One region of the Streptomyces sp. NPDC014889 genome, then DNA from elsewhere that is predicted to be linked to it. Evidence: riboswitches for the same ligand, from Rfam matches in the RefSeq annotation. Region 1 holds a riboswitch; the other holds the start of a gene.
The links. Region 1 has a riboswitch for S-adenosylmethionine ahead of ACF09J_RS01365 (aminotransferase class V-fold PLP-dependent enzyme). Riboswitches for the same ligand answer to the same signal wherever they lie in the genome.
Positions count from the first base shown of each region.

Region 1 (14,736 bases):
CCCGCATGTCCTCCACGCTGCGCCCCTCGCGGGCCGCCCGGCGGGCGGTCTCCAGCGCCGCCTCCGCCTCCCCCAGACGCGCCTTGAGCCGTCTGGCCTCGCTCTCGGCGGCCGACACCTGCGCCTGCCCCTCGGCCCGCGCGGCCTCCAGCTCGCCCCGTGCCTTGCGCAGCGCGGCCTCACCGCGCTTGACGTCGCTGTGCGCGGCCCGCAGCCTGCGGTGCAGCGACTCGGACTCCTTCCGGGCGGCGTCCAGCTCGGCCCGCAGCCGCTCGGTGTCGGCCCGGTTCTGCTCGCGGGCCGCCGCCAGCTCGGCGCGCAGCCGCTCCAGTTCGGCCCGGCTCTCCTCGTCGGCGCGCTCGGCGTCGGCCCGCTGGGCCTCCTCGCCCGCGGCGGCGACCAGCTTCACCCAGCCCGGCGGGCGCAGCACGTACGCCGCGGCCGCCACGTCGAGCGGGTCCGCGGCCGGGGGTGGCGAGCCGGAGTCGAGGGCGGCCGACAGCTCCGGCTGGGCCTCCTTGAACTTCTCGCCGACGCGCTGGCGGAACAGCGGATCGGTCTCCAGGGCGGCCGCCATGGCGTTGCCCGCGAACTTCGCCCGGCGGCTGGGAGTGAACCGGGCGTACTGCCGCAGCTGCGCGGGCAGCTCCCCGAACGTCAGTGCCCCGAACGAGTCGGAGACGATCTGGACGACCCGGCGGCGCACTCCGTCGGGCAGGGGACGGTCGAGCACCTCGGCGGCGCCGTCGCCCGGCCCCCCGCCTTGTGTCTCCGCCATCCGTCACCCCAATGCCTCAATGCCTCTGTTCCCCGCGGCCCCCTGCGGGGGTCGCCCGTACGGGCCCGTTCCGCTCAGGAACCGGCGCCCGGCCTGTCCACGAGTTCCACCTGGTCCACGGCGTTGCACCAACGGCAACGCACTGACTCGATCGTCTCACTGACCACCTCGCGCTCCTCCACCTGCGGCTCTCCCGCCAGGTCGAGGTGCACGTACTCGACGACCTTCGACGAGCGGGTCACGTCGAAACGGGTGAGGTTGCCGCACAGGGTGCAGCGCCACCGCGTCGTGGCGGTCGGCAGAGGAACCGTCATCGTGACTGTTCGCTTCCTTCTGTGTCCGTGACGCGCCAGATTCCCTGGGCGTGTGGCACGTAACCCTACGGCCTGGCGGGGACTCGGCGCCGGTCCGTCCATGGCGGCGAGGCGGTCTGTGCGGTTGCGTCCCGGTACGCCATGCTCTGTGCACATGATCGGCAACAGGTACACGGTGGCCGCCCGGACGATCAGGGCGGCCAGGGCGGTACGGAGCATGCAGGCGCCGGTGACGTGCGCCCTGATCGTCCTGTGCTGTCTGATCTTCGTGACCGGCCCGGCCTCGGGTCTCAATCCCTCCTACGGCACCGGGGACGCGCTGCTGCTCGCCCAGCGGGCCTACTTCCGGCGGTGGGGCGTGGTCCCCGCCGACCTGTTCACGGGCTCACCGCGGGCCGCCCTCACCCCCGCGACGGCCCTGTTCGTGCACGGAAGCTGGGTGCACCTGCTCGGCAACATGCTGTTCCTGCACGTCTTCGGGGCGATGACCGAGGAGCGCATGGGCCGCGTCCGGTTCACGCTGTTCTACGTCGGCTGCGGCTATCTGGCCCTGGTGGGCTACGCGGCCGCCAACGCCAACTCCGTGCAGAGCCTGGTGGGGGCCTCCGGCGCGATCTCGGCGGTCCTCGGCGCGTTTCTCCTGCTGTTCCCCCGTGCCCGGGTGACCAGCCTCTTCCCGTTCCTGTTCTTCATGCCGCTGCGCTTTCCCGCGTGGGTGGTCCTGCCCTTCTGGGCGGCCCTGCAGTGGCTGGCCGCGGGGCGCGCCGCCGAGGGACCGCAGGTCGCCTACCTGGCCCACGTGGTGGGCTTCGCCCTGGGCTTCGCCTGCACGTGGGCCTGGTCCGGCCGGAAGACTAGAGTGAAGCCCGCCCCTGCTCCGGCCCCCGAGGGAGAGAACCAGCCGTGATCACCGCGATCGTCCTCATCAAGACCAGCGTGGACCGGATCCCCGAGATCGCCGAGCAGATCGCCTCACTGGACTCGGTCAGCGAGGTGTTCTCCGTCACCGGCACGTACGACCTGATCGCCATGGTCCGGGTGCGGCAGCACGAGGACCTCGCGGAGGTCATCCCGGGGCGGATCAGCAAGATCCCGGGCGTCGAGGGGACGGACACGCACGTGGCCTTCCGCACGTACTCGCAGCACGACCTGGAGGCGGCCTTCGCCATCGGTCTGGACTCCTGACCTGCACCGACGCCCGAGCGCCCCGGGCTCCTCACCGCCCGGGGCTCCTGAACGGGCGGATCACACCGCCGGGACGCAGCGGCCGTCCTCCGTGCGGTACGTCCACTTCGCCCCGTCGCGGACCAGCCCCCGCACCGCCGCCACGAAGCGGTCCACGTGCTCGTCGGGCGTGCCCGCGCCGAAGCTCACCCGGATGGCGTTGAGGGACTTCTCGCCCGGGGCGGCCTCGGGCGCCCCGCACTCGCCCTGGCTCTGCGGGTCGCCGCCCAGCAGGGTGCGGACCAGGGGGTGGGCGCAGAAGAGGCCGTCGCGGACGCCGATGCCGTACTCGGCGGAGAGGGCGGCGGCGAAGTGGGAGCTGTTCCAGCCCGCCACGACGAAGGACAGTACGCCGACCCGCGGGGCGTCGTCGCCGAACAGGGACAGCACCCTGACCTCGGGCACCTCGGCGAGCCCCGCCCGCACCTTGCGGATCAGGTGCTGCTCGCGCGCGACGAGGTCGTCGAAGCCGGCCTCGGTCAGCGCGGTGCAGGCCGAGGCGACGGCGTAGGCGCCGATGACGTTCGGGGAGCCGGCCTCGTGGCGGGCGGCCGACTCGTGCCAGCGCACGTCCACGGACCCGTCGGCGCGCCGCGCCACCGTGCGGCTCGCGCCGCCGCCCGCGAGGTAGGGCTCGGCCTCGCGCAGCCAGTCGGCGCGGCCGGCCAGGACGCCGGAGCCGAAGGGGGCGTACAGCTTGTGGCCGGAGAAGGCGACCCAGTCGACGTTGAGGTCGCGCACCGACACCGGGTGGTGCGGGGCGAGTTGGGCGGCGTCCAGGACGATCCGGGCGCCGTGCGCGTGGGCGGCGGCGGCCAGTTCCCGTACCGGCCACAGCTCGCCGGTGACGTTGGAGGCGCCGGTGACGCACACCAGGGCAGGGCCGTGGGGGGCGCGCTCGGCGAGGGCCCGCTCCAGGGTCGCCACGGCGCGCTCCGGGGTGCGCGGCGCGTCGAGGTACGTCACCCGCGCGTCCCGCCACGGCAGCAGCGAGGCGTGGTGCTCGGTCTCGAAGACGAAGACCTGACAGTCACCGGGCAGCGCGCGGGCGAGCAGGTTGAGGGAGTCCGTGGTGGACCGGGTGAACACCACCTGGTCCTCCGCACGGCAGTCCAGGAACCGGGCGACCGTCTCGCGGGCGTTCTCGAACAGGTCGGTGGAGAGCTGGGAGAGGTAGCCGGCGCCGCGGTGGACGCTGCCGTAGTACGGCGCGTACGCGGCGACGTCGTCCCAGACCCGCTGGAGGGCGGGCGCGCTGGCCGCGTAGTCGAGCGCCGCGTAGGTGACCTCCCCGCCGGTGACGAGCGGAACGGTGACGTCCCGGCCCAGCACGGGCAGCGGCTCCGGGATGTCACGGCAGGCGGACTGGTCGGCGGCAACGGTGGAAACGGACATGGGTGAACTCCCGTGAAAGCAGGCGGCATCGCCACGCGAGCGGGCACGGCTCGAGCGTGGAGAGGGGTGAAAAGGGGGATGCGGAGGCGGGGCTCTACGCCCTAGCGCATTCGCTTGCTCACGGAAGGCTCCCTCGAACGACCAGGACCCCTGGTGACGCGAGGGGTCCGCGCTTGCCGTAGACCTCGCTGCCTACGGCCTGGTCTTCACCCGGGGCACCCCGCCACGGACGGAGGGTTGCCGGACAGCCGGCCGGGGCCACATGGCTGTCACTCATGACCTGGTTCAGCATCCTGCCACACGGTCTTCCGCGCGCAAGGCGCAGTCCGGATCGTGGACTGCGCCCTGCGGGGAAGGACGAGGGTCTCAGGCGTTGCTGACGGCCACCCAGCGCTCCAGCACGCGCTTGGCGGACCCTGAGTCGATGGACTCCGCCGCACGGTCCATACCGGCCCGGATCTGCTCGGCGAGGCTGCCCGGGCCCGGCCGCAGGGCCACCAGCGCCGCCGCGGAGTTCAGCAGGACGGCGTCCCGTACGGGCCCCTTCTCGCCGTCCAGCAGGCGCCGGGCCACCTCCGCGTTGTACGAGGCGTCCGCGCCTCGCAGCGCCTCCACTGGCACCAGCTCGATGCCGACGTCCCGCGGGTCGAAGGTCTCCTCGGTGACCTTGCCGTCCCGGACGGCCCACACCCGTGAAGTGGACGTGGTGGTCAGCTCGTCGAGGCCGTCGTCGCCCCGGAAGACCAGGGAGGAATTGCCGCGCTCGGCGAAGACGCCCGCCACGATGGGCGCCTCGTGCGCGACGGCCACACCGACCGCCTGCGCCTTCACCTTCGCCGGGTTGGTCAGCGGACCGAGGAGGTTGAACACGGTCCGGATCCCCAACTGCCCGCGCGCGGCGCCCACATGGCGCAGCGCCGGATGGAACTTCACCGCAAAGCAGAAAGTGATCCCGGCCTCCTCGGCGACCTGCACCACCCGCTGCGGGGTCAGGTCGAGGTTGACGCCCAGCTTCTCCAGCACGTCGGACGCCCCGGAGGCGGACGACGCGGCCCGGTTGCCGTGCTTGACGACCTTCGCGCCCGTGCCGGCGACGACGATCGACGACATGGTGGAGATGTTCACCGTCTTCGCGCCGTCGCCGCCCGTACCGACGATGTCTACGGTGGCGCCCGGCACCTCGATCACATTCGCGTGCTCGTACATCGTGCGCACGAGCCCGGTGATCTCCTCGACGGTCGCGCCCTTGGCCCGCAGCGCCACCGCGAACCCGGCGATCTGCGCGTCCGTCGCCTCACCGCCCATGATCCGGTCCATGGCCCAGGCGGTGTCGTCCGCGCTCTGGTCGCGGCCCTCCAGCAGACCGTTCAGCACCCGGGGCCAGGAACGGCCCGCCGCGGTGTCGCCTCCAGCGGGGGTCACAGCGTTCATATGCCGCTCCTGGGTCGGTGTCCCGTATGCGGGACGCGTGTCTCGAACAGGTCCACCCTATCCAGCCCCGGACACCGCGAAGGGCCCCGTCCGGAGATCGGACGGGGCCCTTCGACCGTGGCGTGGCGACGCGCAGCGGTCAGTGATCAGTGGTGGCCGTGGCCGCTCGTGATCTCCCTGTATTCCTCGACAGTCGGCTTCGGGATCTGGTTGTCCTCGCCGTAGTACGCGTTGCTGAGCTTGGCGCGGAGCTTCTGCGAGCCCTTGATCTTGCGCTCGACACCGTTCTCGTCGACCGTCGGGCCGATCTCGGCCGGCTCGTACTGGTCGTGCGCCGTGAGCGTGAAGAGCTGCTCCTGGCTGAGCGGCTCGTGGATCTCGATGAACTCACCGTGCGGCAGGCGCTTGATGATGCCGGTCTCGCGGCCGTGCAGCACCTTCTCCTTGTCGCGGCGCTGGAGGCCGAGGCAGATCCGCTTGGTGGCGACGAACGCGATGACCGGTCCGACGAAGAAGCCGATCCGGACGAACCAGGTGACCGCGTTGATCGACAGGTGGAAGTGCGTGGCCCACAGGTCGTTGCCGCCGCCGACCAGCGTGATCATGTACATCGTGATCCAGGCGACACCGAACGCGGTACGCGTGGGGGCGTTGCGCGGGCGGTCCAGGATGTGGTGCTCGCGCTTGTCGCCGGTGATCCAGGACTCGATGAACGGGTAGACCGCCAGCGCCGCCAGGACCAGGCCGAAGAGGACCAGCGGGATGAACACGCCCAGGACGAGCGTGTGGCCCCAGAAGTTGACCTCCCAGCCCGGCATGAAGCGGACCAGACCCTCGGCGAAGCCCATGTACCAGTCGGGCTGGGCGCCGGTGGACACCTGGTCCGGACGGTACGGGCCGATCACCCAGATCGCGTTGATCTCCACGATCGCCGCGATGATCGCGAGGACGCCGAAGACCAGGAAGAAGAAGCCGCCGGCCTTGGCCATGTACACCGGCAGCAGCGGCATGCCGACGACGTTCTTGTTGCTCTTGCCGGGACCCGCGAACTGCGTGTGCTTGTGGTAGAAGACCAGGATCAGGTGGGCGACCACCAGGCCCAGCATGATGCCGGGCAGCAGCAGGATGTGGATCGAGTAGAACCGCGCCACGAAGTCGTGGCCGGGGAACTCGCCGCCGAAGAGGAAGTACGAGATGTACGTGCCGACGATCGGCATGGACAGGATCGCACCCTCGGTGAAGCGGACACCGGTGCCGGAGAGCAGGTCGTCCGGGAGCGAGTAACCGGTGAAACCGGTGAACATGCCCAGGGCGAACAGCAGGAAGCCGAACAGCCAGTTGATCTCCCGCGGCTTGCGGAACGCGCCGGTGAAGAACACGCGCATCATGTGCACGAACATGCCGGCCAGGAAGATCAACGCGGCCCAGTGGTGGATCTGCCGGATGAGCAGACCACCGCGCACCTCGAAGGAGATGTGCATGGTCGAGTTGAACGCCTCGGACACCAGCTGACCCTGCAGCGGGACGTACGAGCCGTTGTACACCACCTCGTTCATCGAGGGGTGGAAGAACAGCGTCAGGTACACACCCGTGAGGATGATGATGATGAAGCTGTACAGGCAGACTTCACCCAACATGAACGACCAGTGGTCGGGGAAGATCTTGCGCATGTTGGCCTTGGCCAGGGAGTAGATCCCGAGCCGGCCGTCAGCCCAGTCGGCGAGCCTCTCGCCGGCCGGTGCCTGCCCGCGAGAGCGGCCCGCCCCGTCAGCGGCAGACGGATTCGTGTTGGCTGCTGATGTACTCATCCGCGCTCCCAGAATGCAGGACCGACGGGCTCCTCGAAGTCGCCGAGCGCCTGGAGGTAACCCTCGCTGTCCACGCCGATGCGCAGCTGCGGCAGAGCGTGGCCGGCGGGGCCGAAGATCACTCGGGCACCGTCGGAGAGGTCGAAGGTGGACTGGTGGCACGGGCACAGGGCGTGGTGCGTCTGCTGCTCGTACAGGGAGATCGGGCAACCCACGTGGGTGCAGATCTTCGAGAAGGCGACGATGCCCTCGTGGCCCCAGTCGAGTTCGCGCTTGTCCTTGATGTCGGCCGGCTCGAGCCGGATGATCATCAGGGCGGCCTTGGCGATCTCGTTGGCGAAGTCCTCGTCCGTGTCCTTCAGACCGTCCGGCATCGCGAAGGTGAGCGAGCCGACCGAGACGTCCTCGGGACGCAGCGGAAGGTTGGTGTTCATGTTGACGAGGCGCTTGCCCTTGGCCCACAGCGTGTGGCGCAGGCTCGTCCCGGGCAGCGGGCCCAGGTCGCGCAGCAGCATGACACCGGACAGCGGCACCAGCGTGAGCGCGCCGAGCATCGTGTTGCGGATCAGCTTGCGACGGCCGATCACCGACTCCTTGGCGCCCTGCTTGAAGTCCGCGTGGACCTTCGCACGGACCTCGGGGGATGCCTCGATCGGGTGACGCTCGTCGGCGACCTCGACGTCGGACATCAGGGTGCGGGCCCAGTGGACCGCGCCCGCGCCGATCGCGAACAGCGCCACACCCAGCGTCAGGCCGAGCGCGAAGTTCAGCGCGTTGATGTGCCCGAGCGGGAAGACGAAGATCGACTGGTCGTGCGGGATCGTCACGTACGAGGCGATGAAGCCGAGAGTGGCCAGCATCGACACCGTGAACAGCAGGGCGACGGTGCGCTCGGACCGCTTGGCGGCCCGCTCGTCGATGTCCTGGATCCGGGGCTCGTGGGGCGGCAGTCCCGGGTCGGCGAACGGAGCCCGCTCGTCCGCCACGGAGACCGCGCCGCGCCCGTGCTCGGGGGCTGCCTGCGCTGCGGGCAGGTTCTCTTCAGGAATGTCTTGGCTACTCATGACTTCTTGGCCTTTGCGGTCCGAGCGGCGACCCAGACGGCGACCGCGACAAGGGCACCCAGTCCGAAGATCCAGGCGAACAGACCCTCGGTGACCGGTCCGAGGCCACCCAGGTCCATACCACCCGGGGTCGTGGTCTCGTCACCGTTGACCGCGTCGAGGTACGCGATGATGTCCTTCTTGTTCTTCTCCGTCAGCAGCGTGTCGGGGAAGGAAGGCATGTTCTGCGGGCCGGTCTGCATGGCCTCGTAGATGTGCTTGTTGCTCACACCCGTGAGGTTCGGGGCGAACTTGCCGTGCGTCAGCGCACCGCCCTTGCCGGTGAAGTTGTGGCACTGGGCGCAGTTGGTGCGGAACAGCTCACCGCCCTTGGCGGCGTCCGCGCCCTCGGGGCTGTACTGGTTCGCCGTCGGCACGTTGGGACCGGCGCCCAGGGACGCGATGTACGCGGCGAGCTGGTCGATCTCGGCCTGGTTGTAGATGACCTTCTTGCGCGGGATCTGCGCGCCCGGCTGCTGGGCCGGCATACGGCCGGTGCCCACCTGGAAGTCGACCGCCGCCGCGCCCACGCCCACGAGGCTGGGACCGTCGGTGGTGCCCTGCCCACCGGTGCCGTGGCAGCTGGCGCAGCCGACCAGATAGAGCTTCCTGCCCTCCTCGATGGTGAGGGACTGGGCGGTGTCCTCGGCCTTCGCCTTGCTCGCGGGTGCGAACGCGGTGTACAGCCCCCCAGTGGCCGCCAGCGCGAAGAGTAGGACGACGACCGCCGCCAGCGGATGGCGTCGTCGTGCGGAGAGCTTTTTCACGGATTACCCCGGTGTCAGGATCTTCTGCGTCGATGCTTTGCGGACTTGGATCGGTTCGTTCGGCTACTTGATCAGGTAGATCGTGGCGAAGAGTCCGATCCAGACGACATCGACGAAGTGCCAGTAGTAGGACACGACGATGGCCGCGGTCGCCTGCTCGTGGGTGAACCTCCGGGCCGCGTAGGTGCGGCCGAGGACCAGCAGGAAGGCGATGAGACCGCCCGTCACGTGCAGCCCGTGGAAGCCGGTGGTCAGGTAGAACACCGAGCCGTACGGGTCGGAGGAGAGCGAGATGCCGTCCTTCTTCACCAGCTCCGTGTACTCGAAGATCTGACCGCCGATGAAGATCGCACCCATGATGAAGGTGACGATGAACCAGCCCCGGAGCTTCTTCACGTCACCGCGCTCGGCGGCGAAGACGCCGAGCTGGCAGGTGAGCGAGGAGAGCACCAGGATCGTGGTGTTCACCGACGAGAAGGGGACGTTGAGAGCGCCCGCCATCTCCTTCCAGTGCGCCGGACCCGTCACCGATCGCAGGGTGAAGTACATCGCGAAGAGGGCCGCGAAGAACATCAGCTCGGAACTCAGCCAGATGATGGTTCCGACGCTGGTGAGGTTCGGTCGATTGACCGACGGGTGCGCGTGCCCGGTTTCTACTGTCGTTGCTGTCGCCACGCCGACATTATGTCGGTCGCTTATCCCGCCCTCACCCCGGGGGGTGCCGTTCGGAGTGTCCCGGGGGTGTGCCCTGCCCGTACGGCCCGTCGAAGGGCTGTTCCAACCGCTGTCTACCAGGAGTTGAAGGGGGTAGCATCCGCGCCATCGGTACCCGGAAGTTCCCGACAGTTCCCGACGGGGTTTTCCCCGACCAACGACGCGGAGGAACAATGCAGGCGACCGCCACGGTGCTGGTCTACAGCGACGACGCCAACACCCGGGAGCAGGTGCGGCTGGCCTGCGGCCGGCGGCCGGCTCCGGACGCCCCCGTGGTGGAGTTCCTGGAGTGCGCCACGCCCGCCGCGGTCCTCAAGGAGCTGGACAGGGGCGGCATCGACGTCTGTGTCCTGGACGGCGAGGCCGTGCCCATGGGCGGCATGGGGATGTGCCGGCAGATCAAGGACGAGGTCTTCAACTGCCCTCCGGTGCTGCTGCTCATCGGGCGGCCGCAGGACGCGTGGCTGGCCACGTGGAGCCGGGCGGACGCTGCGGTCACTCTTCCGGTGGAGCCGGTGGAGTTCGCGGCCGCCCTGGCGTCCCTGCTGCGCAAGAAGGCGCTGAGCGGCGTCTGAGGCCCTGGGCGGGGCCAGGCTGACGACGGCCCGTGTCCTGTCCGGCCGCGGGCCGTCGTGCGCCACCCAGGGGGTGTCAGACACCCCCTGGCCTCGTCTCACACGCTCTGCGGGCTCAGCCGGGCCTTGTTCTGCGCCCCTGCGCCGTCCCCGTCGGAGGCGATGGCGCTGCCCTGGAGCCACTTCTGCCAGGGCATGTTCCAGTCGCCGAAGCCGTTGTCGAACAGCTCCATGTCGTCGCCGGCCGAGTTGACCACCTGGACCAGGTCGCCCTCGTGGACGGTCTTGAAGAACCAGGAGGCGTTGGGGGTGCTCATGCCGGTGCAGCCGTGGCTGACGTTGGCCTCGCCCTGCGAGCCGACGGACCACGGGGCGGCGTGGACGTACTCGCCGCTCCAGGTGACCCGGGTGGCGTAGTACACGGGCAGGTCGTACGAGTCCTTGGAGCCCGCGGCGATGCCGACGGTGGAGCTCTTCATCTGGACGTAGTACTGCTTGGCCAGGACGACCTTGATCCCGTTGCGCGTCTCGAAGCCGGGCTTGCCGGTGGTGACGGGGATCTCCTTGATCTTCTCGTCGTTCCGGTAGACCGTCATCAGGTGCTTGGCGGCGTCCGTGAGCGCCACGATCCGGTCACCGGTGGTGATCTTCAGCGGCTTGGCCGCGCCGCCCCGCAACCGGTCGCTGATCTTGATGTTCTCCAGGTTGCTGTGCGCCTCGACGGTGGCGTTGGCGGGCCAGTAGTCCTGCGGGCGGTAGTGGAGCTCCTTGTCGCTGACCCAGTACCAGGAACCCTGCACGGACGGTTTGGAGTCGACCCTGAGAGCGCGCTCCACGACGGCCCGCTGGGCCTTGTCCTTGATGGGCTGGTCGAGTTCGGCCGTGATGGGCTGCCCGACGCCGTAGGTGCCCGCCTCAGGGCCGAACGTGACGTTCAGGCGCTGCTGCCCCGGGGGCTTGTCCGTGTCGAACGTGAGGACCTTGCGGCCGGGCTTTCCGGCCTCGTCCTCGGTGCTCACGCGGACCGTGTAGTGGGCGCCCGCGGCGAGTGGTGAGGTGCTGTGCCAGCGGCTGCCGTCGGCGGCCAGTTCGCCGGAGACGTGGCGCCCCGTGGCGTCCATGGCCGTGACGTCCGTGATCCGCCCGTCCGCGCCCTGAGCGGTGACTTCCAGGGGCTTGTCCGGGTCTGCTTTCTTCCCGGCGTCCTTGGGGCCGCTGAAGGAGATCTGGTCCGCCGCGTCGTACGGGTAGGCGGCCAGCGGGTTGCCGTCCGACCCGCAGGCGGTGGCACTCGCGCCGAGGGCGGCGACCAGCAGGGCGGCTCCCGCTCCACGGGAAATCACAGTGGTGGTCATGGCCCTCACGCTAGGGAGCTTCGTCACCTCCGGCGCGGTGGATCACCCGTCCGAGGGAATCTGTAGGCCAAAAGAGGGAGTCCGGACTCTCCAGGTGGAGAGTCCGGACTCCCTGGTGTTCAGCGGTGTCCCGTGGGGGTCACTGGGTGCGGTTCTCGCCGCGGTAGTACTCGAAGACCCAGCCCCACAGCGAGATCAAGATGATCGGCGCGGCGAAGTAGACGAGCCACCAGCCGACCGCGATGCCGAGGAAGGCGAGCGCGCCACCGATGCCGAGGCCGAGCGGCTGCCAGCTGTGCGGGCTGAAGAAGCCCAGCTCGCCGGCGTCGTCCGCGACATCGGCCTCCTTGTTGTCCTGGGCGCCCACGTCGACCCGCCGGGCCGTGAAGCCCAGGTAGAAGCCGATCATGATGGACAGACCGAAGGCCATGAAGAGCGCCGTCGCGCCGACCGCTTCCTTCGACCACACGCCGTAGACGATGGCGGTGATGAGCAGGAAGACGCTCAGCCACATGAACATCTTGCCCTGGATCTTCACTTGCCGGCCTCCTTGCCGCCAGCGAGGGCCTTCTCACCATGGCCGGCGTTCTCGAGCTGGTCGAGTGCGGCGATCTCGGGGTGGTGCAGGTCGAACGCCGGGGATTCGCTGCGGATCCGCGGCAGGGTGAGGAAGTTGTGCCGCGGCGGCGGGCAGGAGGTGGCCCACTCCAGGGAGCGGCCGTAGCCCCACGGGTCGTCGACGCCGACCGGCTTGCCGTACTTGGCCGTCTTCCAGACGTTGTAGAAGAACGGCAGGACCGACAGGCCGAGCACGAACGAGAAGATCGTCGACACCGTGTTCAGCGCGGTGAAGCCGTCGGCCGCCAGGTAGTCGGCGTACCGGCGCGGCATGCCCTCGACGCCCAGCCAGTGCTGGATCAGGAAGGTGCCGTGGAAGCCGATGAACAGCAGCCAGAAGGTGATCTTGCCGAGCCGCTCGTCGAGCATCTTGCCGGTGAACTTCGGCCACCAGAAGTGGAATCCGGCGAACATCGCGAACACCACGGTGCCGAAGACGACGTAGTGGAAGTGCGCCACCACGAAGTACGAGTCCGAGATGTGGAAGTCCAGCGGCGGCGCGGCCAGGATCACACCGGTCAGACCACCGAAGACGAAGGTGATCAGGAAGCCGGTCGCCCACAGCATCGGTGTCTCGAAGGAGAGACTTCCCTTCCACATGGTGCCGACCCAGTTGAAGAACTTCACACCGGTCGGGACCGCGATCAGGAAGGTCATGAAGGAGAAGAACGGCAGCAGCACGCCACCCGTGACATACATGTGGTGCGCCCACACCGTCACCGACAGACCGGCGATGGCGATCGTCGCGCCGATCAGGCCCATGTAACCGAACATCGGCTTGCGGGCGAAGACCGGGATGATCTCACTGACGATGCCGAAGAACGGCAGCGCGATGATGTACACCTCTGGATGCCCGAAGAACCAGAACAGGTGCTGCCACAGCAACGCGCCGCCGTTGGCCGCGTCGAAGACGTGGGCACCGAACTTGCGGTCCACCTCGAGGGCGAACAGGGCCGCCGCCAGGACCGGGAAGGCCAGCAGGACCAGCACCGCGGTCAGCAGCACGTTCCAGGTGAAGATCGGCATGCGGAACATGGTCATGCCCGGCGCGCGCATGCAGATGATCGTGGTGATGAAGTTGACCGAGCCGAGGATGGTGCCGAAGCCGGAGAAGGCCAGACCCATGATCCACAGGTCACCGCCCAGGCCCGGCGAGTGCACCGCGTCCGACAGCGGGGCGTACGCGAACCAGCCGAAGTCGGCCGCGCCCTGCGGGGTGAGGAAACCGCCCACCGCGATCAGCGAGCCGAACAGGTAGAGCCAGTAGGCGAACATGTTCAGCCGCGGGAAGGCCACGTCCGGGGCGCCGATCTGCAGCGGCATGATCCAGTTCGTGAAGCCCGCGAACAGCGGCGTCGCGAACATCAGCAGCATGATCGTGCCGTGCATCGTGAACGCCTGGTTGAACTGCTCGTTCGACATGATCTGCAGGCCCGGGCGGGCCAGCTCGGCGCGCATGAGGAGCGCCATCACGCCGCCGATGCAGAAGAACGCGAACGACGTCGCCAGGTACAGCGTTCCGATCGTCTTGTGGTCGGTGGTCGTCAGCCACTTCACCGCGAGATTGCCCGGTTGCCTGCGCCGGACCGGCAGCTCGCTCTCGTAAGAGTCCTCAGCTGCCGCGGCACCCTGAGGTTCGTTGAGGATGCTCACAGCTTGTTCGTCTCCCGGTTCTTCTCGTGGCTCGTCTGCGCGATGCCTGCGGGAACGTAACCGGTCTGCCCCTTCTTGGCGAGGTCCTTGAGGTGCTGCTCATAGCGCTCGGGCGAGACGACCTTCACGTTGAACAGCATCCGGGAGTGGTCCTGGCCGCACAGCTCGGCGCACTTGCCCCGGAAGGTGCCCTCCATGGTGGGGGTCACCTGGAAGGAGTTGGTGTGGCCCGGGATGACGTCCTGCTTCATCAGGAACGGCAGCACCCAGAAGGAGTGGATGACGTCGCGCGAGGTGAGGATGAAGCGGACGGTCTTGCCCTTGGGCAGCCACATGGTGGGGCCGGGGTTGCCGTTCTGCGGGTTCCGGGTCCCCGGGATGCCGTAGTCGTAGACACCGCCGGCGTTCGCCGGGAAGTCCGCCTTGAACCGGTCCGGAATCGCGTTCAGGTTCTTGTCGGTCTTCGCGTCGCCGGTCGAACCGGCGACGGGCTCGATGTAGTTGAAGGCCCAGCTCCACTGGTAGCCGACGACGTTCACCGTCACGTCCGGCTTCTTGGAGAGGTCCAGGAGCTTGGACTCGTCACGGGCCGTGAAGTAGAAGAGCACCGAGACGATGACGAGGGGGACCACCGTGTACAGCGCCTCGATGGGCATGTTGTACCGGGTCTGCGGAGGAACCTCCACCTTGGTGCGGCTGCGCCGGTGGAAGAAAGCACTCCACAGGATCAGACCCCACACCAGGCAGCCGACGGCGAGCGCGGCCGCCCAGGACCCCTGCCACAGCGAGAGGATCCGGGGAGCCTCTTCCGTGGCCGGGGTGGGCATACCCAGCCGGGGAAAGTCCTTGTATGTGCAACCGGTTGCGGTCGCCAGGACCAGGCCCGCAGTCAGTGCCTGCAGCAGCTTCCGCCGCATCGGGCGCCGCGGCGAGCGGTCGGAGCCGTTGGGACTCACGTAGCGCCTTCCCGAGAGTCTCGCCCGCGCTGTTCGGCTGCGGCC
Region 1 covers NZ_JBIBWH010000001.1:289,749-304,484, reverse strand. Annotated here, with positions in the region: gene ACF09J_RS01385 (NYN domain-containing protein) at 1-778, opposite strand, end outside; gene ACF09J_RS01380 (hypothetical protein) at 853-1,092, opposite strand; gene ACF09J_RS01375 (rhomboid family intramembrane serine protease) at 1,247-1,999, shown strand; gene ACF09J_RS01370 (Lrp/AsnC family transcriptional regulator) at 1,996-2,277, shown strand; gene ACF09J_RS01365 (aminotransferase class V-fold PLP-dependent enzyme) at 2,338-3,711, opposite strand; SAM riboswitch class IV at 3,876-3,992, opposite strand; gene trpD (anthranilate phosphoribosyltransferase) at 4,078-5,142, opposite strand; gene ACF09J_RS01355 (cytochrome bc complex cytochrome b subunit) at 5,289-6,950, opposite strand; gene ACF09J_RS01350 (Rieske 2Fe-2S domain-containing protein) at 6,947-8,014, opposite strand; gene ACF09J_RS01345 (c-type cytochrome) at 8,011-8,820, opposite strand; gene ACF09J_RS01340 (heme-copper oxidase subunit III) at 8,884-9,495, opposite strand; gene ACF09J_RS01335 (hypothetical protein) at 9,708-10,109, shown strand; gene ACF09J_RS01330 (Ig-like domain-containing protein) at 10,208-11,464, opposite strand; gene ACF09J_RS01325 (cytochrome c oxidase subunit 4) at 11,604-12,002, opposite strand; gene ctaD (cytochrome c oxidase subunit I) at 11,999-13,735, opposite strand; gene coxB (cytochrome c oxidase subunit II) at 13,732-14,691, opposite strand.

Region 2 (14,736 bases), on a different contig from region 1:
GCATCGTCGCCCTGGCCACGGGCGCGCCGGACGACGAGATCGAACGGGCGCTGGCAGCAGCGGACGGCGAGGTGAAGACCGCCGTCCTCGCCCTCCTCGCCGACCTCGACGGCTCCACGGCGACCCGCCTCCTGGAGGAGTCCGACGGCCACCTGCGCGCGGCGCTGGAGCGGGCCCGCGACTGAGCCGGGCGAAGGCGGACGGACTGACCGGGGGCTCCGCCACCGGCCGGGGCGTCCTACGCTGGAGGACACCATGAACCACGCCCAGCTCACCGCCCTCGGCCGGGCCCTGCGTCTGCTCGGCGAGCACGGCGAGGCGCTCTCCGCGGATACGCCCGACGCCAGGCTCCACGAGATGAAGGCGGATCTCCGGCGCGCTCTCGACCTGCTGGACGAGACCGTCACGACGGCCGCACCCGCCACCCGCTGCCCCGAGCATCCGAACGGGCCCGTCGACGAGAGCGCGCCCGACCTGTGTCTGCTGTGCGAAACCCGGCGCCGGGCCGCCCGCCGCTCCGAGGTCGACGGGGCGTACGCCTCGTACGCGCGCCGCGCCGCCGAACCCGCCGCCTCCACCCCGTCCCGCTACGGCGTCCGCGAGGACCGCCCGCAGCCCCAGCAGCGGTGGCTGCCGGAGCTGTGGAACGGGCGGGAGTGGCAGTTGTGCGGCACCCCGCGCCGGGACCGGCGCGAGGCGGAGCTGTTCATCGCCGCCCAGCGCAGGGCCCCGCGCGCCGCGCCCGCCTACCGGCTCGTGCACGAGTTCACCGACTACGAGGTGGTGCGGGTCTGGGGCCATCCCGTGCGGGTCGACATCGAACCCATGAGCAACCCGGGCAACCCGTAGGGAGCGGGGCCGGGACCTACGGCACCTTCGCCCCGGCGGGCGCGGGCCGGCCGGCCCCCGTCGGCTCCCCCGGCGCCGCGGTGCGCGGGCGCGGGATGAAGGACGCGACCAGGAAGCCGAGCAGGGCGGCGCCGCCGCCGACGGCGAGGACCGTGCGGAAGCCGTTCTCGGAGGGAAGCTGGTACGGGCCGAACGCGGTGGTCATATGGGCCAGGACCACGCCCGCCACCGCGCTGGCGACCGATGTGCCGATCGAGCGCATCAGGGTGTTGAGGCTGTTCGCCGCGCCCGTCTCGGACGCGGGGACGGCGCTCATGATGAGCGCGGGCATCGAGCCGTAGGTGAAGCCGATGCCGGCGCCGATCACGCAGGACGTCAGGACGAAGTGCCAGACCTCGCTCATCAGGGCGATGTTGAGGCCGTAGCCGGCGGCCACGATCAGCGCGCCGATCATCAGCGTCACCTTGGGGCCCCTGGACCGCGAGACGATCGCCGACACCGGGGCGACGGCCATCATCACCAGGCCGGAGGGAGCCATGACCAGGCCGGAGGCCAGCAGCGACCTGCCGAGGCCGTAGCCGGTCTGCTCGGGCAGTTGCAGCAGTTGCGGGATGACCAGGGACATCGAGAACATCGCGAAGCCGATGGCCACCGAGGCGAGGTTGGTCACCAGCACCTGGCGGCGGGCCGTGGTGCGCAGGTCCACCAGGGGCGCCTCGACGCGCAGTTCGAACAGGCCCCAGGCGACCAGGACCACGACCGCCGCCGCGAACAGGCCCAGGGTCGTACCGCTGCCCCAGCCCCAGTCGGCGCCCTTGGAGATCGCCAGCAGCAGGCAGACCAGGCCCACCGCCATACCGATCGCGCCGGGAAGGTCGAAGCGGCCGCCGGTGCGCACCGCCGACTCGGGCACGAGGACCAGCACCAGCACCGCCGCGACGACGCCCAGGCCGGCCGAGACCCAGAACAGCATGTGCCAGTTGAGGTTCTCGGCGATCAGGGCGGCGGTGGGCAGTCCGAGGGCGCCGCCGACACCGAGCGAGGCGCTGATCATCGCGGTCGCCGAACCGAGCCGCTCGGCGGGCAGTTCGTCGCGCATGATGCTGATGCCGAGCGGGATGACACCGGAGGCGAGGCCCTGCAGGGCACGGCCGACGATCAGCGGCGTCAGGGAGTCGCTCAGCGCGGCCGTGACCGAGCCGGCCACCAGCATGGCCACGCTCAGCAGGAGCATGCGGCGCTTGCCGTACATGTCGCCGAGGCGGCCCATGACCGGGGTGGCCACGGCCGCGGCGAGCAGCGTGGCGGTGACGGCCCAGACGGTGTCCGACGCCGAGGCGTGCAGGAGCTGGGGCAGCTCGGGAATGATCGGGATCACCAGGGTCTGCATCAGCGAGACCACGATGCCCGCGAAGGCGAGTACGGCCACGACGGCGTTGGGCCGGGGCGCGGATTGCCCTGCCGTGGCGGGCCGGGCGAGTGCGTCGGACATGAAGGAAGGTCTCCGTCGGAGAGCGGGTGTACTTGACTCAGGCAACTTTAATTGGACTTGATTGACTTAAGCAAGCGAAAATCCGCCGGGAGGGGCCAGGGGCCGCCGGACACCAAGCGCAGGGGCGGCGTCCGCCTCAGGCAGCCGCCGCCCCGGAACCCGGCTCGGTTCAGCTCAGCGTCTTCAGGGCCGCCGCGTCGTACGGCTTCAGCTCGTCGAAGCGGCCGCCGAGGACCTTCGCCGCCCACTCGGGGTCATGGAGCAGCGCGCGGCCCACGGCCACCAGGTCGAACTCGTCGCGCTCCAGCCGGTCCAGCAGGTTGTCGAGGCTGCCGAGCTCCGCGCCCTCGCCCTGGAGCGCCCTGTCGAAGTCGCCGTTCAGACCCACCGAGCCGACCGTGATGGCCTGCGTCCCCGTCAGCTTCTTGGTCCAGCCCGCGAGGTTGAGGTCCGAGCCCTCGAACTCCGGCATCCAGTAGCGGCGCGTGGAGGCGTGGAAGACGTCCACTCCGGCCGCCGCGAGCGGCGACAGGATCGCCTCCAGCTCCTCGGGCGTCTCCGCCAGGCGGGCGTCGTAGGCGCCCTGCTTCCACTGGGAGTACCGGAAGAGGACCGGGAAGCCGGGCGAGACGGACGCGCGCACCGCCGCCACGATCTCGGCCGCGAACTTCGTACGGGCCACCAAGTCGCCGCCGTAGGCGTCGGTACGGCGGTTGGTGCCCGCCCAGAGGAACTGGTCGAGCAGATAGCCGTGGGCGCCGTGCAGTTCCACGCCGTCGAAGCCGATGCGCTCCGCGGCGGCGGCCGCCTCGGCGAACGCGCCGATGACGTCGTCCAGGTCCGTCCGCGTCATCGCCCTGCCGGTGACCTCGGACTCGCCGATGCGCAGCCCGGAGGGGCCGACCGCGGGCGCCTCGGGGAACGGCGGCTTGCCCGGCTTGCGCACCATGCCGATGTGCCAGAGCTGCGGCACGATCGTGCCGCCCGCCGCGTGCACGGCCTCGGCCACCTTCGCCCAGCCCGCGAGCTGCTCCTCGCCGTGGAAGCGCGGCACGCGGTCACTCTGCCCGGCCGAGTCGTGCCCCACGTAGGTGCCCTCGGTGACGATCAGACCGACGCCCGCGGCGGCGCGGCGGGCGTAGTACGACAGCACGTCCTCGCCGGGGACACCGTCCGGCGAGAACATCCGGGTCATCGGCGCCATCACGATCCGGTTGGGGACGGTGAGGCCGTTCAGCGTGACGGGGCGGGAGAGGATCTCGGCCGCGCGGGAGGCGGACCCGGGAGCGGATTCGGAGGCGGTGACGGTCACGTGGGGGGCTCCTCGAAATCGTGGTCGGTAGCGGCCGACACGCACGCGCGTCGACCGCGCACCGGCGTCAACTGCCCCACCGGCCACGGCATTCCACCGGTCCACCGCTGTGACCCGGAACACGCCCGAGGGCGGCACCCCCTGTCTCCAGGGAGTGCCGCCCTCGGTACGTGACGGACGGATCCGATCCTCGAGGGGATCAGAAGTCCATGTCACCGCCCGGCATGCCGCCGCCGGCCGGCGCGGCGGCCTTCTCCGGCTTGTCGGCGATGACGGCCTCGGTGGTGAGGAACAGCGCGGCGATGGAGGCGGCGTTCTGCAGCGCGGAACGGGTCACCTTCGCCGGGTCGATGATGCCCTCGGCGACCAGGTCGACGTACTCACCGGTCGCGGCGTTCAGGCCGTGGCCCGGGGTGAGGTTGCGGACCTTCTCCACCACGACGCCGCCCTCGAGGCCGGCGTTGACGGCGATCTGCTTGAGCGGGGCCTCCAGGGCGAGCTTCACGGCCTGCGCGCCGGTCGCCTCGTCACCCTCGAGTTCCAGCTTCTCGAAGACGCTGGTGGTCTGGAGCAGGGCCACGCCACCACCGGCGACGATGCCCTCCTCGACGGCCGCCTTGGCGTTGCGCACGGCGTCCTCGATGCGGTGCTTACGCTCCTTGAGCTCCACCTCGGTGGCGGCACCGGCCTTGATGACCGCGACACCGCCGGCGAGCTTCGCCAGGCGCTCCTGGAGCTTCTCGCGGTCGTAGTCGGAGTCGCTGTTCTCGATCTCGGCGCGGATCTGGTTCACGCGGCCCGCGACCTGGTCGGTGGAGCCGGCGCCGTCGACGATGGTGGTCTCGTCCTTGGTGATGACGACCTTGCGGGCGCGGCCCAGGAGGTCCAGGGTCGCGTTCTCCAGCTTGAGGCCGACCTCCTCGGAGATGACCTCGCCGCCCGTGAGGATGGCGATGTCGCCGAGCATGGCCTTGCGGCGGTCGCCGAAGCCCGGGGCCTTGACGGCGACGGACTTGAAGGTGCCGCGGATCTTGTTGACGACCAGGGTCGACAGGGCCTCGCCCTCGACGTCCTCGGCGATGATCAGCAGCGGCTTGCCCGACTGCATGACCTTCTCCAGGAGCGGGAGCAGGTCCTTGACCGAGGAGATCTTGGAGTTGGCGATGAGGATGTACGGGTCCTCGAGCGACGCCTCCATGCGCTCCATGTCGGTCGCGAAGTAGGCGGAGATGTAGCCCTTGTCGAAGCGCATGCCCTCGGTGAGCTCGAGCTCGAGACCGAAGGTCTGCGACTCCTCGACGGTGATGACGCCTTCCTTGCCGACCTTGTCCATGGCCTCGGCGATGAGCTCGCCGATCTGGGTGTCGGCGGCGGAGATGGAGGCGGTGGAGGCGATCTGCTCCTTGGTCTCGACCTCCTTGGCCTGGTCGAGCAGGGCGGCGGAGACGGCCTCGACGGCACGCTCGATACCGCGCTTCAGGGCCATCGGGTTGGCGCCGGCGGCGACGTTGCGCAGGCCTTCCTTGACCAGGGCCTGGGCGAGCACGGTCGCGGTGGTCGTACCGTCACCGGCGACGTCGTCCGTCTTCTTGGCGACTTCCTTGACCAGCTCGGCGCCGATCTTCTCGTACGGGTCCTCGAGCTCGATCTCCTTGGCGATGGAGACACCGTCGTTGGTGATCGTGGGGGCGCCCCACTTCTTCTCGAGGACGACGTTGCGGCCCTTGGGGCCGAGGGTCACCTTGACGGCGTCCGCGAGCTGGTTCATGCCGCGCTCGAGGCCTCGCCGCGCCTCCTCGTCGAACGCGATGATCTTGGCCATGTGAAGTGGTCCCTCCAGGACTGGGGGTGATTCCTTCGGACCGCGCCCGCGCCCGCGACGGACGGCCTCCGGTCCACGGTGGTTCCTTGCCCCACCTGGCCCGCGGCCTCACCGACCCGGTCCTTCGTTGTCACTCTCACCTTCAGAGTGCTAACGCCAATGATTAGCACTCGACCCCTCCGAGTGCAAGCGCCTTCGGGGGGTCGGCGGGCAGTCGGGCGGGCGCGGAGGCGGATGTGCGGGCCGGCGGACGGAGGGGGGAAGGGGGCGCGGGCACAGCGAAGGGCCCGCACCCCGGCAGCGGAGGTGCGGGCCCTTCCGAAGAAGAACGTCGCTTGCGGTGGTCGCGCGATTCAGGCCGTGACGCGGACCATGTCGGCCTGCGGACCCTTCTGGCCCTGCGAGATCTCGAACTCGACCCGCTGGCCCTCTTCCAGCGTGCGGTAGCCGTCCATCTGGATCGCGCTGTAGTGGACGAAGACGTCCGCACCACCGTCGACCGCGATGAAGCCGTACCCCTTCTCCGCGTTGAACCACTTGACGGTGCCCTGAGCCATGCCTAACTCCCCTATTACTGGCCCTTGCACAGATCCACACTTCGCGGACCCGGGTCAGACCTCACCCCCCGTGGATCGGGGGCGTGCGCCGGAACGCGTCGACCGCGGCTGAATGTATCTGTCCAACTGCCGTCTGCAACAGGTCAATCGGACGAGAAATCTGGACGTACGCGGTCCGGAATATAGGAAGAGTTCACGCGAATTCAGGGCATTTCGGGCCCCATAAGCAAGGCAAATGCCGCAAAAGGTCCGCAGACTTTGGCTACTTCTTGCCGGGCCCGCGGCAGAAATCCATGGCCCCGGAATCCGAGTCCGGGGGCGCGTTCCCCAACTCTACCCCGTTCAATCACACAGAATTGCCCCCTCCGCTTCTCTCGCGGAAGGGGCAACTCGGGTGAACTCTGCGTGACCGGAATTACCGAAGGTAATGGTCAGCCGCCGGCGACCGCCGGGATGATCGAGACGCCCGCGCCGTCCGGGGTGGCCGTCTGGAGGCCCTGCTCGAACCGGACGTCGTCGTCGTTGACGTACACGTTGACGAAGCGGCGCAGCTTGCCCTGGTCGTCCAGGACCCGGGCGGCGATGCCCGTGTGGTTCTTCTCCAGGTCCGAGATGACCTCGGACAGGGTCGCGCCCTCGGCGCTCACCTCGGCCCGCCCGCCGGTGTAGGTGCGCAGGATGGTGGGGATGCGGACGTTCACGCTCATGCCAGGCCAGCCTCTCGGAAGGAGTCCAGGGTCGGACGGATCGTCGCGGTCAGGCCGGTGCCGGCCACCGCGTCCAGCGTCTTCAGCCCGTCGCCGGTGTTGAGGACGACGGTGGTCTTGGTCGGGTCGAGGACGCCGTTCTCGACCAGCTTCTTCGTCACGCCGACCGTCACACCGCCCGCGGTCTCGGCGAAGATGCCCTCGGTCCGCGCCAGCAGCTTGATCGCGTCGACGACCTGCTCGTCGGTCACGTCCTCCACCGCGCCGCCGGTGCGGCGCGCGATGTCCAGGACGTACGGGCCGTCGGCCGGGTTGCCGATGGCCAGGGACTTGGCGATGGTGTCCGGCTTCTGCGGCCGCACGACGTCGTGGCCCGCCTTGAAGGCGGTGGACACCGGCGAGCAGCCCTCGGCCTGGGCGCCGAAGACCTTGTACGGCCTGTCCTCGACCAGTCCCAGCTCGATCAGCTCCCGCAGGCCCTTGTCGACCTTGGTGAGCTGGGAGCCCGAGGCGATCGGGACGACGATCTGGTCCGGCAGCCGCCAGCCGAGCTGCTCGCAGATCTCGTACGCCAGGGTCTTGGAGCCCTCGGCGTAGTACGGCCGCAGGTTGACGTTGACGAAGCCCCAGCCCTCGCCGGCCGGATCGCCGATCAGCTCGGAGCAGAAGCGGTTCACGTCGTCGTAGTTGCCCTCGATGCCGACGAGTTCGCCGCCGTAGATCGCGGCCATCACGACCTTGCCCTGCTCCAGGTCGTGCGGGATGAACACGCAGGAGCGCAGTCCGGCGCGGGCGGCCGCGGCGCCGACGGCGCCGGCCAGGTTGCCGGTCGAGGAGCAGGAGAGCGTGGTGAAGCCGAAGGCGCGGGCCGCCTCCAGCGCCTGGGCGACGACGCGGTCCTTGAAGGAGTGCGTCGGGTTGCCGGAGTCGTCCTTCACGTAGAGGCCGCCGGTCACGCCCAGTTCACGGGCGAGGCGGTCGGCCTGGACGAGCTTGGTCCAGCCCGGGTTCAGGTTCGGCTTGCCGGCGACGTCCGCGGGGACGGGCAGCAGCGGGGCGTAGCGCCAGATGTTCGCGGGGCCCGCTTCGATCCGCTTGCGCAGCTCCTCGGTGTCGTAGGCCGAGAAGTCGTAGGCGATCTCCAGCGGGCCGAAACACTCCTCGCAGGCGAAGACCGGGCCGAGGGGGACGCGGTGACCGCACTCGCGACAGCTCAGCGCCGCGGCGGGGCCGAGGTTCACGGTGGAATCGGTGCTGCTTGCAACGGTCTGCACAGCCATGTGAGGCGAGGCCCTTTCTCCTCATCTTCCTCACGACGCATCTCGCCGTGAGACGGATTTGGCACCTTCCCTAGCCGGGAGCCTCGCGAAGACGATCGGCTGTGCGCGCACAGCAGTCGATACGAGAACCGGCTGGAGGGTTGCCGGGGCTTCATCGGGCCGTGTCCCTCTGCCCCTCTGGATGAGCTGTATTCGGTTGTGGCGCGGAGGTGACCCCCGGCATGGGATGGTCGTCCGCGTTGTTCAAGACTGTAACGGAAGGCCAGGACGGCCGAGACAGTCGTCCGAACCGCGAGACGACACCGCGAGACGACAGTCGCGGGACGACAGTGAGGAGCCGCTGACCGTGCTGGAAGAAGTCGAGCGCTGGCTGGCCACCCGCTCCTGGTCCGTGGCCGACCGGCCGCTCCACCAGATCCTGGCGGCCAAGCAGCGCACCGGTCAGTCCGTCTCCGTGGTGCTGCCCGCGCTGAACGAGGAGGCGACGGTCGGCGACATCGTCACGGTGATCCGCCGCGACCTCGTGGAGCGGGCGCCGCTCGTCGACGAGATCGTCGTCGTCGACTCCGGCTCCACCGACCGCACCTTCGAGGTGGCCGCCGCCGCGGGCGCCCGGGTGGTGCGCCGCGACGAGATCCTGCCGCGCCTGCCGGCGGTGCCGGGCAAGGGCGAGGTGCTGTGGCGCTCCCTGCTCGTCACCCGCGGGGACGTCGTCTGCTTCGTGGACGCCGATCTGCGGGAGTTCTCCTCCGACTTCGTCACCGGCATCGTGGGCCCGCTGCTCACCGAACGCGACATCGACCTGGTCAAGGCGATGTACGACCGCCCCTTCACCGTGCCCGGCTCGGCCGCCTCCGACCCGGCCGCCGCCGGGCAGGGCGGGCGGGTCACCGAGCTGATGGCGCGCCCGCTGCTCAACATGCACTGGCCGCAGCTGGCCGGCTTCGTGCAGCCGCTCGGCGGCGAGTACGCGGCCCGCCGCTCACTCCTCGAACAGCTTCCCTTCCCGGTCGGCTACGGCGTCGAACTGGGCATGCTGGTCGACGCGCTGCACCTGGTGGGCCTGGACGCGCTCGCGCAGGTCGACGTCGGGGTACGCAGGCACCGGCACCAGGACGGGCAGGCGCTCGGCCGGATGGCCGCCGCGATCTACCGCACCGCCCAGCTCCGCCTGGCCCGCGGCCATCTCGTGCGCCCCCGGCTCACCCAGTTCGAGCGCGGCGAGAGCGGCTTCGAGCCGCGGACGCACCCCGTGGACACCGAGGAGCGTCCGCCGATGGCCGAGGTCGCGGAGTACGCGGCCCGGCAGGTGGCGTGAAACACCGGCCTCGCCCGCTTTCCGGCGGCTACGAAGCGGAACCGTACGTTTGAGCGTTTCGGGGCCGGGCTAGGTTGAGCCTTATGGCTTCTACGCACGGTGCCGAGGTGCTGGTCGCGTCCAATCGCGGCCCGGTTTCGTATCAGGTGCGCGAGGACGGCTCGCTCCACTCCCGGCGCGGAGGCGGAGGGCTGGTGTCCGGGCTCTCCGCGATCGGCCCGGAGGCGGGCGCGGTGTGGGTGTGCGCCGCGCTGAGCGACGCCGACCGGCAGGCGGCGGGCCGCTTCGAGGGCGGGCGCCGGCTGCCGTCGGAGGCGGCCGGCGGGCAGCAGGTGCGGATGCTCGACATCGACGCGCGGGTGTTCTCCGACGCCTACAACGGCATCGCCAACTCGGTGCTGTGGTTCGTCCACCACATGCTGTACCAGACCCCGCTCGAGCCGGTCTTCGACGCCGAGTTCCGGCGCCGGTGGAAGTCCTACGAGGCCTACAACCTGGCCTTCGCCGAGGCGCTGGCGGAGGAGGCGGCCGAGGGGGCGGCCGTGGTGGTGCAGGACTACCACCTGACGCTCGTGCCGGGGATGCTGCGCGACTTCCGGCCCGATGTGCGCATCGGCCACTTCTCGCACACGCCCTGGGCGCCCGCGGACTACTTCCGGATCCTCCCCGACGACATCGCCGAGCAGGTGCTGCGCGGGATGCTGGGCGCGGACCGGCTTGGCTTCCTCACCCGGCGGTGGGCCGACGCGTTCGCCGGGTGCTGCGACGCGCTCGTCGGCGGGCTCGGGGGCACCCGGATCGGGGTGCACGGGCTGGGCGCGGACGCGGAGTTCCTGCGGGAGCGGTCGCACCGGGCCGACGTCAAGGAGCGGATGGCGGCGCTGCGCGAGGAGATCGGCGCCGGTCCGGACGGTGGCCCGCGCCGGACGATCGTACGGGTGGACCGGACCGAGCTGTCCAAGAACATCGTGCGGGGGCTGCACGCGTACCGGGAGCTGCTGGAGGAGCGCCCGGAGTGGCGCGAGCGGGTGGTGCACGTGGCGTTCGCCTACCCCTCGCGGCAGGACCTCGCGGTGTACCGGGAGTACACGCAGGAGGTGCGGCGGGTGGCCGAGGAGATCAACGCGCGGTACGGGACGCCCGGCTGGACCCCCGTGCTGCTGCACGTGGAGGACGACTTCGCGCGGTCGCTCGCGGCGTACCGGATCGCCGACGTGGCGCTGGTCAACCCCATCCGGGACGGGATGAACCTGGTCGCCAAGGAGGTGCCGGTCGTCTCCGACTCGGGGTGCGCGCTGGTGCTGTCGCGGGAGGCGGGGGCGTACGCGGAACTGGGCGACGACGCGGTCGTCGTCAACCCGTACGACGTGGTGGGGACGGCCGGGGCACTGCACCGGGCCCTGAGCATGCCGGGTCCCGAACGGGCGGAGCGGACGAAACGGCTGGCCGCCGCCGCGACCGCGCTGCCGCCCGCCCAGTGGTTCCTGGACCAGCTCCAGGAGCTCGGCGGCTGAGCGGACGGACGGCTACGCGAGGCGGTCCGCCAGGTCCCTCAGCAGCGCCACCACCCCGGCGGGGCCGTCCACCACCAGGTCGGCCCGCTGCGACACCTCGGTGACCTCCGTGCTTCCGCTGCAGACCAGGACGCCCGGGACTCCGTCCGCGCGGAGTTCGTCGACGGCGGCGAAGGCCGGGAGGTCGCCCAGGTCGTCGCCCGCGTACAGGACCGACGTGGCGCCCAGGCCGCGGGCGCAGTCCAGGAGCGCCACGCCCTTGTCCATGCCCGGGGGGCGCAGTTCGAGGACCAGGCGGCCGGGCTCGACGATCAGCCCATGACGGGCGGCCAGGTCGGCGAGGGGCTCGCGCAGCGCCTCGAACGCGGCCTGCGGGTCGTCCGCGCGGCGGGTGTGGACGGCGACCGAGCGGCCCTTGTCCTCGGTCCAGGTGCCGTGCCCGGCGGTCCGGTCGAGGAGGCCGGGCAGTTCGGCGCGGACGGCGGCGACGCCGGGGTGCGGGGGCGGGGCGGTGACCGTGCCCGTGGCGGCGTCCCAGCGCTCGGCGCCGTAGTGGCCGAGGACGACCAGGTGCTCCAGACCGGGCACGCCCGCGAAGCCGCCGTGGCGCACCGCGACACCGGGCGCGCGGCCGGTGACCACCGCGACGGCGGCCACCTTCGGGGCGAGCGAGGAGAGCGCGGGCACCGCGTCCGGGTGGGCGCGGGCCTGGTCGGGGTCGGGGACGATCGGTGCGAGCGTCCCGTCGAAGTCGAGTGCGATCAGCGCGCGCTCGGGCCGGGCGAGAAGCGCGGCGAGCCCGTCCCGTCCCGCCCGGGTGACGGGCGCCGGCAGATCGGAGACGGAGGCGGTCGAGTCGGCGGAGTGACGGTCCTGACTACCCATGGGGCGAACCTATCCCTCCCCGACCCGCCGCACTCCTCCACCGACCCGGATCTCACGACCCAGCGCGAACACACCACCGGGCGCGGACTCCACCGCCCGGCACCACACCATCCGACGCGGGCACATCGCCGGACACTGACCTCACGACCCGGCTCAGGGACACCGCGGGCGCGGACTCCACCGCCCGGCACCACACCAACCGACGCGGGCACACCGCCGGACACGGGCCTCACGACCCGGCTCAGGGACACCGCGGGCGCGGACTCCACCACCCGGCACCACACCAACCGACGCGGGCACACCGCCGGACACGGGCCTCACGACCCGGCTCAGGGACACCGCCGGGCGTGGGCACACCGCCCGGCGCGAGCCCAGCCTTCGGGAGCAGGCTGCGCCGCATGGCCGGCGCCGTGCGGCGCTCGCGTTCGTGGCGGTGGGCGTTCACCGCCCGGCGCGGGCACATCGCCGAGGCGCGAGCTTCACGCCCGGCGCGAAAACGCCCTCGGCGCGGACCCCCGCGACGCGGGCACCCGGCGTGGGCTCAGCGTTCGGCGCGGCGGGTTTCTCGGACGCGGCGGAGGCGGTTCACCGTGACCGGGTCGTGGGCGAGGGCGCGGGTGTCGTCGAGGAGGGCGTTGAGGAGCTGGTAGTACCGGACCGGCGACAGGCCGAGCTCCTCGCGTATCGCGCGCTCCTTCGCGCCGGGGCCGGTGAAGCCGCGGCGCTCCAGGGCGAGGATGTCCCGCTCCCTGCGGCCGAGCCCCTGCTCCTCGTCGTCGTGCATACCAGGCACCGTAGCCCCCACCACCGACATCGGCCCTCGCCGGCCCGTCCGCGCCGTTCCGGCCGTCCCGGCGTCACCAAGTGGACACAATTGGTCTGCACCAAGCAAGTGGACTAGACCTCTCCCGGTCGACGGTCCACACTGTTCCACGTGAAACACGTCATCGCCCTCGATGTGGGCGGCACCGGGATGAAGGCCGCCCTGGTCGCCGCCGACGGCTCCCTGCTGCACCGGGCCCGCCGGGCGACCGGCCGCGAGCGGGGTCCGGACGCCGTCGTCGAGGGCATCCTCGACTTCGCCGCGGAGCTGCGCGCGCACGGCGTCCGGCACCTGGGCCAGGAGGCGGCCGCGGCCGGCGTCGCCGTCCCCGGCATCGTCGACGAGGAGCGAGGCATCGCCGCCTACTCGGCGAACCTCGGCTGGCGTGACGTACCCCTGCGCGATCTGCTCGCCGAGCGGCTCGGCGCCCCCGTGGCCCTGGGCCACGACGTGCGCACCGGCGGGCTGGCCGAGGGCCGGATCGGGGCGGGCAAGGGCGCGGACCGATACCTCTTCGTGCCGCTGGGCACCGGGATCGCGGGCGCCATCGGCATCGACGGCCGGGTGGAGACGGGCGCGCACGGCTTCGCGGGCGAGATCGGCCACATCGTCGTACGCCCCGGCGGCCTGGACTGCCCCTGCGGGCAGCGCGGCTGCCTGGAGCGGTTCGCCTCCGCGTCGGCGGTCAGCCAGGCATGGGCCGAGGCGTGCGGGGACCCGGACGCGGACGCGGCGGACTGCGCCAAGGCCGTGGAGGCCGGGGACGCGAGGGCACGGACGGTCTGGCAGGAGGCGGTGGACGCGCTCGCCGACGGGCTGGTCACCGCGCTCACCCTGCTGGATCCCCGCACGCTGATCATCGGCGGCGGGCTCGCCGAGGCGGGCGAGACGCTGTTCGGGCCGCTGCGCGAGGCGGTCCGGCGGCGCGTCACCTTCCAGAAGCTGCCGTCGATCGTCCCCGCCGCCCTGGGGGACACCGCCGGCTGCCTGGGTGCGGGACTCCTGGCCTGGGACCTGCTCAACACTTCTACGAGTTTTCCGGAGGTAGCCATCTGATGGCCCCCAGCAAGGTTCTGACCGGAGCCCGGGTGGTGTTGCCCACCGGGATCGTGGACGGCGGCCGTGTGATCGTCGACGGCACGCGGATCGCCGACAACGCCCGGGAGGACGCCGAGACCCTCGACGTACGCGGGCACTGGCTGGTCCCCGGCTTCGTCGACCTCCACAACCACGGCGGAGGCGGCGCCTCCTTCTCCGGCACGGCCGACGACGTGCTGACCGCCGTCCGCACCCACCGGGAGCACGGCACCACCACCCTGGTCGCCTCCACCGTCACCGACGACATGGGCCTCCTCGTCAAGCAGGCGGGCCTGCTGTCGGAACTCGCCGAGCAGGGCGACATCGCGGGCGTCCACTTCGAGGGGCCGTTCATCTCGCCGTGCCGCAAGGGAGCGCACTCCGAGGAGCTGCTGCGCGACCCGGACCCCGCCGAGGTGCGCAAGCTGATCGACGCCGCCCGCGGCCGGGCCAGGATGATGACCCTGGCCACCGAACTGCCCGGCGGCATCGACTCCGTACGGCTGCTCACGGAGCACGGCGTGATCGCGGCGATCGGGCACACGGACGCGACGTACGAGCAGACGGTGGAGGCGATCGACGCCGGAGCCACCGTCGCCACCCACCTGTTCAACGCGATGCCGCCGCTGGGCCACCGCGCCCCCGGCCCGATCGCGGCCCTGCTGGAGGACGAGCGGGTCACGGTCGAGCTGATCAACGACGGAGTGCACCTGCACCCCGCCGCCCTGGAGCTGGCCTTCCACCACGCGGGCGCACAGCGGGTCGCCTTCATCACCGACGCCATGGACGCCGCCGGGATCGGCGACGGCCGCTATCTCCTCGGCCCGCTCCAGGTCGAGGTCGAGGGCGGGGTCGCACGGCTGGTGGAAGGCGGCTCGATCGCGGGCTCGACCCTGACCCTGGACCGGGCCTTCCACCGGGCGGTGACCGTCGACCGGCTCCCCGTCACGGACGTGGTCGCCGCGCTGTCCGCCAATCCGGCCCGGCTGCTCGGGATGGACGACCGGGTGGGCTCCCTGGAACCCGGCAAGGACGCCGACCTGGTCCTGCTCGACGAGGACTTCACCCTCAAGGGCGTGATGCGGCGGGGCACCTGGGTG
Region 2 covers NZ_JBIBWH010000006.1:419,655-434,390, forward strand. Annotated here, with positions in the region: gene murQ (N-acetylmuramic acid 6-phosphate etherase) at 1-185, shown strand, start outside; gene ACF09J_RS14790 (hypothetical protein) at 256-849, shown strand; gene ACF09J_RS14795 (MFS transporter) at 866-2,341, opposite strand; gene ACF09J_RS14800 (NADH:flavin oxidoreductase) at 2,511-3,653, opposite strand; gene groL (chaperonin GroEL) at 3,853-5,475, opposite strand; gene ACF09J_RS14810 (cold-shock protein) at 5,829-6,032, opposite strand; gene ACF09J_RS14815 (MoaD/ThiS family protein) at 6,464-6,739, opposite strand; gene thrC (threonine synthase) at 6,736-8,019, opposite strand; SAM riboswitch class I at 8,038-8,207, opposite strand; gene ACF09J_RS14825 (glucosyl-3-phosphoglycerate synthase) at 8,366-9,337, shown strand; gene ACF09J_RS14830 (trehalose-6-phosphate synthase) at 9,421-10,851, shown strand; gene otsB (trehalose-phosphatase) at 10,864-11,736, opposite strand; gene ACF09J_RS14840 (DUF3263 domain-containing protein) at 12,278-12,520, opposite strand; gene ACF09J_RS14845 (ROK family protein) at 12,671-13,615, shown strand; gene nagA (N-acetylglucosamine-6-phosphate deacetylase) at 13,615-14,736, shown strand, end outside.
Region 2: another riboswitch for S-adenosylmethionine. It lies ahead of thrC (threonine synthase); the one in region 1 lies ahead of ACF09J_RS01365 (aminotransferase class V-fold PLP-dependent enzyme).